2 regions of the Kocuria sp. WN036 genome follow, and region 1 is predicted to be linked to the other one. Evidence: riboswitches for the same ligand, from Rfam matches in the RefSeq annotation. Region 1 holds a riboswitch; the other holds the start of a gene.
The links. A riboswitch is a leader RNA that binds a small molecule or an ion and turns the genes downstream of it on or off. The one in region 1 is predicted to bind cyclic di-AMP.
Positions count from the first base shown of each region.

Region 2: another riboswitch for cyclic di-AMP. It lies ahead of CK505_RS08135 (C40 family peptidase); the one in region 1 lies ahead of CK505_RS18580 (C40 family peptidase).

Region 1 is NZ_NSKF01000035.1:8,648-13,616, reverse strand. Features, by position in the region: gene CK505_RS16265 (DUF305 domain-containing protein) at 330-1,031, opposite strand; gene CK505_RS18580 (C40 family peptidase) at 1,350-2,012, opposite strand; cyclic di-AMP (ydaO/yuaA leader) riboswitch at 2,018-2,208, opposite strand; gene CK505_RS18280 (hypothetical protein) at 2,622-2,810, opposite strand; gene CK505_RS16255 (four-helix bundle copper-binding protein) at 2,809-3,219, shown strand; gene CK505_RS16250 (DUF305 domain-containing protein) at 3,444-4,151, shown strand; gene CK505_RS16245 (APC family permease) at 4,223-4,969, opposite strand, start outside.
Region 2 is NZ_NSKF01000010.1:27,392-32,360, forward strand. Features, by position in the region: gene CK505_RS08125 (cation diffusion facilitator family transporter) at 1-893, opposite strand, end outside; gene CK505_RS08130 (helix-turn-helix transcriptional regulator) at 890-1,258, opposite strand; gene CK505_RS08135 (C40 family peptidase) at 1,689-2,306, opposite strand; cyclic di-AMP (ydaO/yuaA leader) riboswitch at 2,309-2,501, opposite strand; gene ctaD (cytochrome c oxidase subunit I) at 2,895-4,610, shown strand.

The sequences.
Region 1 (4,969 bases):
AACACGGCCGGGATCCGGCCACCACCACCGGGCGAGGGGACTCCGGTGGTCTCGGCCATCTCGGTGACGGTGCGCGCGCTGGAGGAACAGGACCCCAGGCGAGGGGGAGGGGGGCCGTGTCCTGAGGCAAGAGGGCGCGGTGCTGCCAAACCTACGGTTGGTCGGTGACCGTTCGGGGTGCTGCTGACTGCGCGAAGGGTGCGCGCCCATCGGGTGCCGCGTCGGGGATCACCGCACTGGACTGGACTGGCTGGAACGGGTCGACGGGGACCATGACATCCCGGTGTCGGCCCGTTCCAGTCGATGACGGCCCAGCTCGTGGTCCTGGATCAGGCCGCGAACCACTCCTCCAACCAGCCCTGCATGAGCTCGATCTCCGCCTGCTGGTCCTCGATCATCTTCTCCGCCATGGCTCGCAACTCGGGGTCGGTGCCCATCTGCAGCTCCATCTCGGCCATCTCGAGAGCCATCTGGTGGTGGGCGATCATCTCTTCGAGGAAGGCCTTGTCGAACTCATCCCCGGACCGTTTCGCCAGCTCTTCGAGGCTCATGCCGTCCATGCCGTCCATGCCGTCCATCTCGCCCATCATGGCGCCCTGCATGTCGGCATTCATGCTCCGGCCATGGCCGCCATGGCCATGGCCGTGGACGTGGTGCCCGTGGCCGTGGTGGTGGCCGTGTCCATGGTGGTGGTGTCCCGGGGTGTTCTCGGCGGCCAGCCGCTGGGCCGCTGCTTCCAGTTGCTGGATCTCCTCGGTCTGGGCCTCGATGATCTTCTCCGCCAGGTCACGGATTTCGGGACGCTCGGACTTCTGCAGGGCCAGCTCGGCCATGTCGGTGGCACCTTGGTGGTGGGGGACCATCATCACGGCGAAGTGGCGGTCGTGGTTCATGTGCCGCTCAGCGCCCGTCTGTGCGGAGGCGGAGGCAGGCTGGTGCGTCGGGGACGCGACCGCCGCGGTCGCCCCGGCACCGCTGAGGGCCAGCGCCAGGGCCGTCCCGGCGGCCAGGTGCTTGAACGTCGACGTCATGACGAATCTCTCTTTCGCAGCAGCCCGTACTGGACCTGCACATCGTGGTGTTTGCTCTGTTCAGCCTCGGGTCGAGGCGGACCGATCCATCCACGGTAGCCCCGCCGCAGCTGGCTTCGCCGGGCTGGGAGGGCTGGGCGGTAGATCTTCACTGAACCTTCAAGAGCGGGCCCATCAGGCGGCCAGATCGGGGTGTTCCCCGGCGGTGGATGGGTGCAGGCATCTCCGGTTCTGACCGACCGATCCTGGATGCTGATCAGGTGGGGGGCACACCCGCCGCCCGCCACGAGCGGCATTCGTGGCGGACGGAGGGTTGGCTCAGCGGAAGGTGACGTAGCCGACCGTCGGCATGGCATTCACGCTGTGCACGAAGGTGCCCTGGGTGGGATTCAGCGCGGAGATCATCTTGCCGCCACCAAGGTAGATCCCGATGTGGGCCCCGCCGTTCTGGACGACGAGGTCGCCAGGCTGCGGGTCGGTGGTCAGGGTGCCGGCCGCCCACTGCTGCTGGCTAGTGCGGGGGAGGTCGATGCCCTGCTGGGCGTAGACCCACTGGGTGAAGCCGGAGCAGTCCCAGGCGCCGAAGTCCGTGCCGCCCCAGACGTAACCGGTGCCGGCTCCCTGCATCGCTGTGCCCACGATCCCGGAGGCGCCGGTAATTTCGGTGATGTCCGCCGATTGGGTGGACACCGCCACGGCCGATGTAGCCTGCTCGGGCGCGGCCGGGGCCTGGGAAGAGGCGGTGGAGACGGTCTGCGGGGCGGCCGCGGGCTGGGAGGCCGCCGAGGTGTAAGTCGTCAGTGCGGACGCGGGGGTCGCGTAGGCGGGGGCGGTCTCTGCGGGGACCTCGGCGTAGGCCTGGGCCGGGGCGATGGAGCCGATGAGCACCGCACCGGCGGTGGCAGCGATCGTGGTGTTGCGCACGGCGTGAGAGGTGGTCTCGGCACGGTGGCGGGCAGCGTGGCGCTTGAAAACAGTCATGGGTGAGTTCCTCCCTTTGCCTACGAGGTGAGCTGTCGGATGCGGGTGGGAGACACCCGGCCGGCAGAGCGCACGCGCTCTGCCGGCTTAACCCCAAGGCCCCGGATCACCGGGACCGAAAATGGTTCCCCCGCTTCTGCCAAGCGATATCTCTTCAGGAACCTCGAGCACCGGCAGAATTCGGCGATGTGCACGAGGGCGCCGACCGGATCAGTCATCGGCACGCAGTGGACAGTAGCCCATCCATAACGAAAGTGTCACGTTTAGGTCACGGCCTGGATTCTCTCCTCAGTCGGGAGCGGGAAGCTGTGATTCCGGCCTCGGAAAAATACGCCCCGAGGAAGTGAAACCGTCACGCAGCAGGACCCGTCGCGTAGCTCACACCGGTCTTTCAAAGCGCTCTGACTAGGACACATGGCATGGTGGCGCGCGTTTCGCTGGACGCAGCCGACAGCGACAGGGCTCTGCAACCATGCGCAGTCTTCAGCGCGGGCCGGGCCAGCACCAAGATTGTTGGGGAGGATTTTCAAGGTGGCTCACAGTTTGGGAGGGCTTCGGAAGTGCCCTTCCGAGGCCTTAGGGCAGGGTTTCTTCATGAAATCTCCATATTCAGCCCGCTGCACCGATGTAGAGGCCAGGTAGTGAGGCGGGATCGCGGATTCTTGAGGCGTTGATCTTCATCAAATCTTCAAGCTTTCGGGTCGCGTCACACAGAATCGGCAGTTTACTGTCGATGACATGGCGGGCTGGCTCCGGCCGGTTCGTCTCCTCGACCGAACCGACGAAGGAGCAAGCCATGACCCATCACGTGAGCGCGATGCTGGAGACCTACCCGAAGGACCTCGGGGGAGTGGACCAGGGCAAGCTGGCGGCCTGTATCGAGGCCTGCTTCGAGTGCGCCCAGACCTGCACCGCTTGTGCCGATGCCTGCCTGTCCGAGGACATGGTCGCCGAGCTGACCAAGTGCATCCGCACCAATCTCGACTGCGCGGACCTGTGCGAGGCCACCGGGCGGGTGCTCTCCCGGCACACCGGCTACGACGCGAACATCACCTTGGACGCGATCCGGGTCTGCCAGATGGCGTGCAAGGCGTGTGCTGATGAGTGCGAGCAGCACGCGGACATGCACGAGCACTGCCGGATCTGTGCTGAGGCCTGCCGTCGCTGCGAGGCCGCCTGTGCGGCACTGGTCGCCTCCCTGGGCTGAGCCCAGACTCGCGCTGACCCACGGACGCCGATGACCGGCCTCCGTCGGTGAAAGAGGAGCCTGATGGGCTGATCGGGCGTGCCCGGATGCGGGTTCCCTCTTCCCCCCGCCCCTTGTTCAGTACAGCTCTGCCCGCGCGGTTTGTTCACGCGCAGGGTACGGGGCTGATGACCGAGCCGGCACCTCGGGGTCGAGCTCCTTCATTGCGGAAGAGAGACATCATCATGCGTTCCATCCAGTTCCCTGGCCGTCGCACGGCGGCCGCCGCCTCCACCGTTGTCGTCGCCACGGCCCTGTGGGGCGGGGCCAGCGCCCCAGTGTTCGCCCACGGACAGGTGACCACCCCGGTCTCGTCCCACGCCCAGGATCAGGCCCCGGAGGACATGCTCGGCCCCGATCCCACCTCCCCGACCGCCTACGAATTCGGTGAGACCCTGGCCGGTTTGGAGGGCGAGCAGCTGGAGGTCACTTTCCTGGCCGAGATCATTGGCCACCACCAGGCCGCGATCGAGATGGCCCAGCTGGAGCTCGAGCGCGGGACCAGCCCGGACATCCGCACCCACGCGGAGAACATCATCGCCAGCCAGCAGCACCAGATCGACCAGTTCACCACCTGGTTGGAGGAGTGGTACGGGTTGACCCCGGAAGAGGCCAAGGCTCAGGCCCCGGAGGAAGCACAGGAGGAGATGAAGATCCTGGAGGAGGAGACCCGGATGATGGTCGAAGAACTGGCCGCTGTTGAGGCTGGCGAGGACTTCGACGTCGCTTTCGTGCAGAAGATGATCCCGCACCACAACGGCGGGATCGTCGAGTTCCTCGAGCTGCAGTCCCGCGCTGATCATGCTCAGCTGCGGGTGGCCTCCAGCGCTGGGATCACCGCGCAACAGGCGCAGATCGCGGACTTCCGCACCTGGCTGGCCGGCCAGAACTGAACGAGCACGCTCATGGTGAGGGGCCCGTCCACCGACGGGCCCCTCACCGTGAGCCGGTCGCGCGACCGGCTTCAGGGGTGAGTGTGGGGCTGCTGCCCGGTGCTGTTCGCCCCGTCGCGCCGGCGGACGACGACCCACTGTGCGACGACGATGATCAGGGCCACCACGGCGGTGACCACCAGGGTGAACGGGTCCGACTGGGCCTTCAGCAGCACGAACGGCACGAGCACCGCGGCGTCGAGCAGGATCGCGATCCCGGGGATCCAGGGCTTGGCCCCGACATCGTCCTTGAGGTGGCGCAGGATGCCGAGGTGGATGGCGATGTCCATGGCCAGGTACAGGATGGCGCCGAGGGAGGCGATCTGGGACAGGTCGAAGAACGCGGCCATCAGCATCGCCAGCCCGGCCGTGATGTAGAGGGACTGGTGACCCTCCTGCCCCGGCAGCCCGGGGGCCTGGCCCATGTCGCGGAGCATGTCGTAGAGCTTCGAGACCGAGAACAGGCTCGCGACCAGTCCCGACAGCGTCGCGACGACGGCGATCACCACGGTCAGCGTCACACCCCAGGCGCCGAACATCGGCTCGGCCGCCTCGGCCAGGGCGTAGTCCCGGGCCGCCACGATCTGCGGCACGGTCAGGCTGCCGGTGACCGCGACGGTGATCAGCAGGTAGAGCACGGTGCATAGGGCGATGGAGATCATGATGGAGCGGCCGATGTTGCGCTGCGGCTGCTGCAGGTCCGCGCCCTGGTTGGTGATCGTGGTGAAGCCCTTGTACGCCAGGATGCACAGGGTGGTCCCGGCCAGGAAGCCCAGCCA
Region 2 (4,969 bases), on a different contig from region 1:
CCGCGGTGGGAGGCCGGTTCGATCTGGAAGGTGGAGTGCTCGATGGCCACGTCGAAGTCACGGGCCACACAGGCCTGCAGATCCGCCAGCACGACACCGGCGTGCTCGGCGCTCAGGCAGCCGTCGTGGACGGTGACGTGGGCCGAGAGCACCGGGGTGTCGGAGTCGATGCGTGAGGCGTGCAGGTCGTGCACCCCCACCACGTGGGGCAGGGACTCCAGGCGGGTGCGGACCTCATCCAGATCCAGACCCTTGGGAGTGGTTTCCATCAGGACCTCGATGGTGTCGCGCAGCAGAATCAGGGCCCGGGGCACGATCAGGGCGGCGATCAGCAGGGACACGATCGCATCCGCCTGGGTCCACCCAGTGGTGGCGATGACGATCGCGGAGACGATGACCGCCACCGAGCCCAGGGCGTCGTTGGCGACCTCCAGGAAGGCGGCCTTCATGTTCAGGTTCTCTCCCCGCCCCGAGGCCAGGATGATCAGCCCGATGATGTTGCCGACCAGCCCGATCACCCCGAACCACAGCATGGCCGAAGACTCGACCTCCGGGGGCTCCAGCAGCCGGCGGATACCTTCGACGGCAACGAACCCGCCCACGGCCAGCAGCACCGAGGCCTGGGCGGCCGCGGCGACGATCTCCGCCCGCTTGTACCCCCAGGTGCGTTTGTCCGTGGCCGGCTTCAGGGCCAGGGTCGCCGCGATCAGCGCGATCAGCAGCCCGGCGGAGTCGGTGAACATGTGCCCGGCATCGGCCAGCAGCGCCAGGCTGCCCGAGATCACCGCGCCGATGATCTCGGCGACCATGATCGTGGCGGTGATGGCGAAGACTACTGCCAGCTTTCCCCGCCGCCCGGTGGCACCGTGGGCGTGATCGTGCTCACCGCTCACGCCGGAACCTCTTGGGTGCTGGCCGCACCGGCGAGCTCCTCGGCGGCGCACTCCGGCGTGCCGCACTGGCACACCGCCTCGACGGTGAGAATCGTGCCCAGCAGGTCCTCCAGGGCGTGGGCCAGCTTCGGGTCCGAGAGCTCATAGCGCACATTGCGTCCGGCCGGCACGCCCACGACCAGCCCGCAGTCGCGCAGGCAGGCCAGGTGGTTGGACAGGATCTGCCGGCTCACCCCGATCTGGGCCGCCAGTTCCGAGGGCACCGCCGGGCCCTGCTGCAGCTGCAGCAGCACCGCGGCCCGGGTGGGATCGGCCAGTGCTTTGCCGAACCGGGACATCACCTCGACCGGGGACAAGATCCTCATGCCACAACCGTACAGCAGAATCTGTATCAAAGAGGGGCGGGGTCGAGCGAGGCTCGGGCAATGTCCAGCTTGTGTCCCTACGGTGTGGGCGGATGGGGGTGCCGTCCGCCACTGCGGCGCCCCCGTCCTCGAACCACCACGGCACCTCGTGCGGCCGTTGCCGCAATGCCCCTGCGGGGAGGGAAGGCGATTGTCTGCCTCCGGCAGGAGACGGGTGGAGCCCATGATCACTTTCTGCGCTGCTCCGCTGGGCAGCCCGCCCGTGCGCCGTTTCCCGACCGGGTGCAAGGCGGCCGGGCCGTGGCGACCGATCGACTCTGCGATCCAGGCACGAAGTACCCCAAATATGTCGCCGATGACGATCCTCTCGGAGCACTTCGCACCTGACGGAAGGCCTCCCGTCAACCGGCCACCACTGGTGGGGCGAAGCTCAGCGGTAGGTGTAGTACCCATCGAGGGGCATGGCGTTGACGGAGTGGACGAAGGTGCCCTGGGTCGGGTTCAGCGCAGAGACCATCTTGCCGCCACCGATGTAGATGCCGATGTGGTTGCCACCGTTCTGAGACACCAGGTCCCCGGGCTGCGGAGTGGAGGTCGGGGTGGCGGCTGCGATCTGCTGGAAACTGGTGCGGGGAATATCGATACCCTGCTGGGCGTAGACCCACCCGGTGAATCCAGAGCAGTCCCAGGCACCGAAGGAAGTGCCGCCCCAGACATAGCCGGTGCCCACACCCTGCATGGCCGTACCCACGATGCCGCCAGTGGCGGGGGCGATCTCGGTGATCGCGGTGGACTGCGGGCTCACGCTCGAAGCCGTCTGCGCCGCCACCGGGGCCGGGGTGACGTAGGAGCCCTGGCTCCCCAAAGAGGACGAAGCCGGGGCCCACGACGTGGCGGCCGGGGCAGCCGGGAGCTCCGCATAGGCCTGGGCCGGGGCCACGGATCCAAGGATTGCCACGCCAGCAGCAGCAGCGATGGTGGTGTTACGCGCCCGGCACGAGGGGGTCTCGGCGCGGTGACGAGCAGAAGTGTGCTTGAAGAATGCCATGGATGTACTCCTCCCTTTGCCTACGAGGTGAGCTGTCGGATGCGGGTGGGAGACACCCGGTCGCAGGGCGGGATGCTCTGGCGACTTAACCCCTAGGACCCGAATCATCGGGACCGCATGTGGTTCCCCCGCTTCTGCCAAGCAGTTTCTGTGTAATGAACCTCGGGCACCGGCAGAATTCGGCGATGTGCCCGAAGGCGCCGACAGGATCAGTGGCCGGCACGCATCGAAGAGTACAAGAAGATCACGAAACAATCACAATCCCATTCGGGAATGTATAGGAACTATAAAGAAAACAATCAAGATTTGATGAAGTTGTAAATTTTTCTCGACTTTTTCCTATTAATGTCCTGCAAATTATGGCGCCTCGTGGCGGGCGGCACATGCCTTTGTGGTGCGTGCGGACGGTACGGGGAGCCGTTGACCGCGCTGTGGCGGGGACGCGTGCCGCCCTAAAAGGCTCGGTGGCCGATGTCAGGGAAATTTCCACGGATGGCGGTACAAGAATCGTCCCCGAGCAGCTCCAGCTATGTGCGCTACGGTAATCGGCGTTTGAATACGTACGGCATTTGGGCCCGAGGAGACCGCATGGCTATTTATGATTACACCGCCGACCAGCTCCGAAGCACAGCCCACCCGACGGTCGTGCCGCGCTCCAAAGGCCGGATGGTGGTGCAGTGGTTGACCTCCACCGACCACAAGACGATCGGGTACATGTACCTGATCACCTCCTTCGCCTTCTTCTGCCTCGCCGGCGTCATGGCGCTGCTGATCCGCGCCGAGCTCTTCGCCCCGGGCATGCAGATCCTGGAGACCAAGGAGCAGTACAACCAGCTGTTCACCATGCACGGCACGCTGATGCTGCTGATGTTCGGCACCCCGCTGTTCGTCGGCTTCGCCAACGTCATCGTCCCCCTGCAGATCGGCGCCCCCGACGTCGCCTTCCCGCGGCTCAACGCCCTGGCGTTCTGGTTCTTCCTGTTCGGCTCGCTGATCGCGACCGCCGGCTTCCTCACCCCGCAGGGCGCGGCCTCCTTCGGCTGGTACGCCTACGCACCGCTGAGCAACGCTTCTTTCACCCCAGGCTCCGGTGGTGACCTGTGGGTGTTCGGCCTGATTTTGTCCGGTTTCGGCACGATCATGGGCGCGGTCAACTTCATCACCACGATCATCGCGATGCGCGCCCCCGGCATGACCGTGTGGCGGATGGGCCTGTTCACCTGGAACACGCTCATCACCTCGCTGCTCGTGATCATGGCGTTCCCGCCTTTCACCGCTGCACTGTTCGCCCTCGGCATGGACCGGACCCTGGGTGGGCACATCTTCGACCCGGCCAACGGCGGGGCGGTGCTGTGGCAGCACCTCTTCTGGTTCTTCGGCCACCCCGAGGTCTACATCCTGGCGCTGCCGTTCTTCGGCATCGTCTCCGAGATCATCCCGGTGTTCTCCCGCAAGCCGCTGTTCGGCTACAAGGGCCTCGTGTTCGCGACCATCACCATCGCCGCGCTGTCGGTGACCGTGTGGGCCCACCACATGTACGTGACCGGAGCCGTGTTCTTGAGCTTCTTCGCGTTCATGACCATGATGATCGCCGTACCCACCGGGGTGAAGTTCTTCAACTGGATCGGCACGATGTGGCAGGGCTCGATCACCTTCGAGACCCCCATGCTGTGGGTCCTGGGGTTCATGTTCACCTTCCTCTTCGGCGGCCTGACCGGGGTGATCCTCGCTGCCCCGCCGCTGGACTTCCACCTCAATGACTCCTACTTCGTGGTCGCCCACTTCCACTACGTCATCTTCGGCACCGTGGTGTTCGGCATGTTCGCCGGCTTCTACTTCTGGTGGCCCAAGTTCACCGGCAAGATGCTCAACGAGCGGATCGGCAAGATCCACTTCTGGCTGCTGTTCCTCGGCTTCCACATGACCTTCCTGATCCAGCACTGGCTCGGGGTCTCAGGGATGCCCCGGCGCTACGCGGACTACCTGCCGGAGGACAACTTCACCTGGATGAACCAGATCTCCACGGTCGGGGCGATGCTCCTCGGCGTCTCGATGATCCCGTGGTTCTGGAACGTCTACACCACCTGGCGCAACGGCACCAAGGTCGAGGTCGACGACCCCTGGGGCTTCGGCGGATCCCTGGAGTGGGCGACGTCCTGCCCGCCGCCGCGGCACAACTTCACCTCGCTGCCGCGCATCCGCTCCGAGCGGCCGGCGCTGGACCTGCACCACCCGGAGCTGGCCGCGGAGTCCCCGCAGCAGTCCCCGGTCGACGACGCCGCCATCGCCACGCGGAAGGAATAATTTTCTCGCTGCCAGGATCTTCATCGGTGCGGTGACGGCCAGGGAAACCCTCGTAGTGCTGCGGCACGGGAGGGGCGGATTGGCCCTGCAACCGAAAAGGGACGAGGCTCCTGCTGGTCGCCGACACACCACGGGGCTTCTCCGAAAAAGGGAGATGGCATGTCCGCTTCACCTCCCGGCCGAGTTCTACTGGTCGACGGCGAAACGAACCGGGCGCCACTCATCCAGGGACATCTGCCCAACGCCGGTGGTGAAGTTGCGCTACGGCACACCGGGACAGGGGCGAGATGTGGGCAAGGGTCACCACGCTTCCCCCCTAAAAGTACAGGTTTCCGTGTACTGTTAGGGGGTGGTTTGAG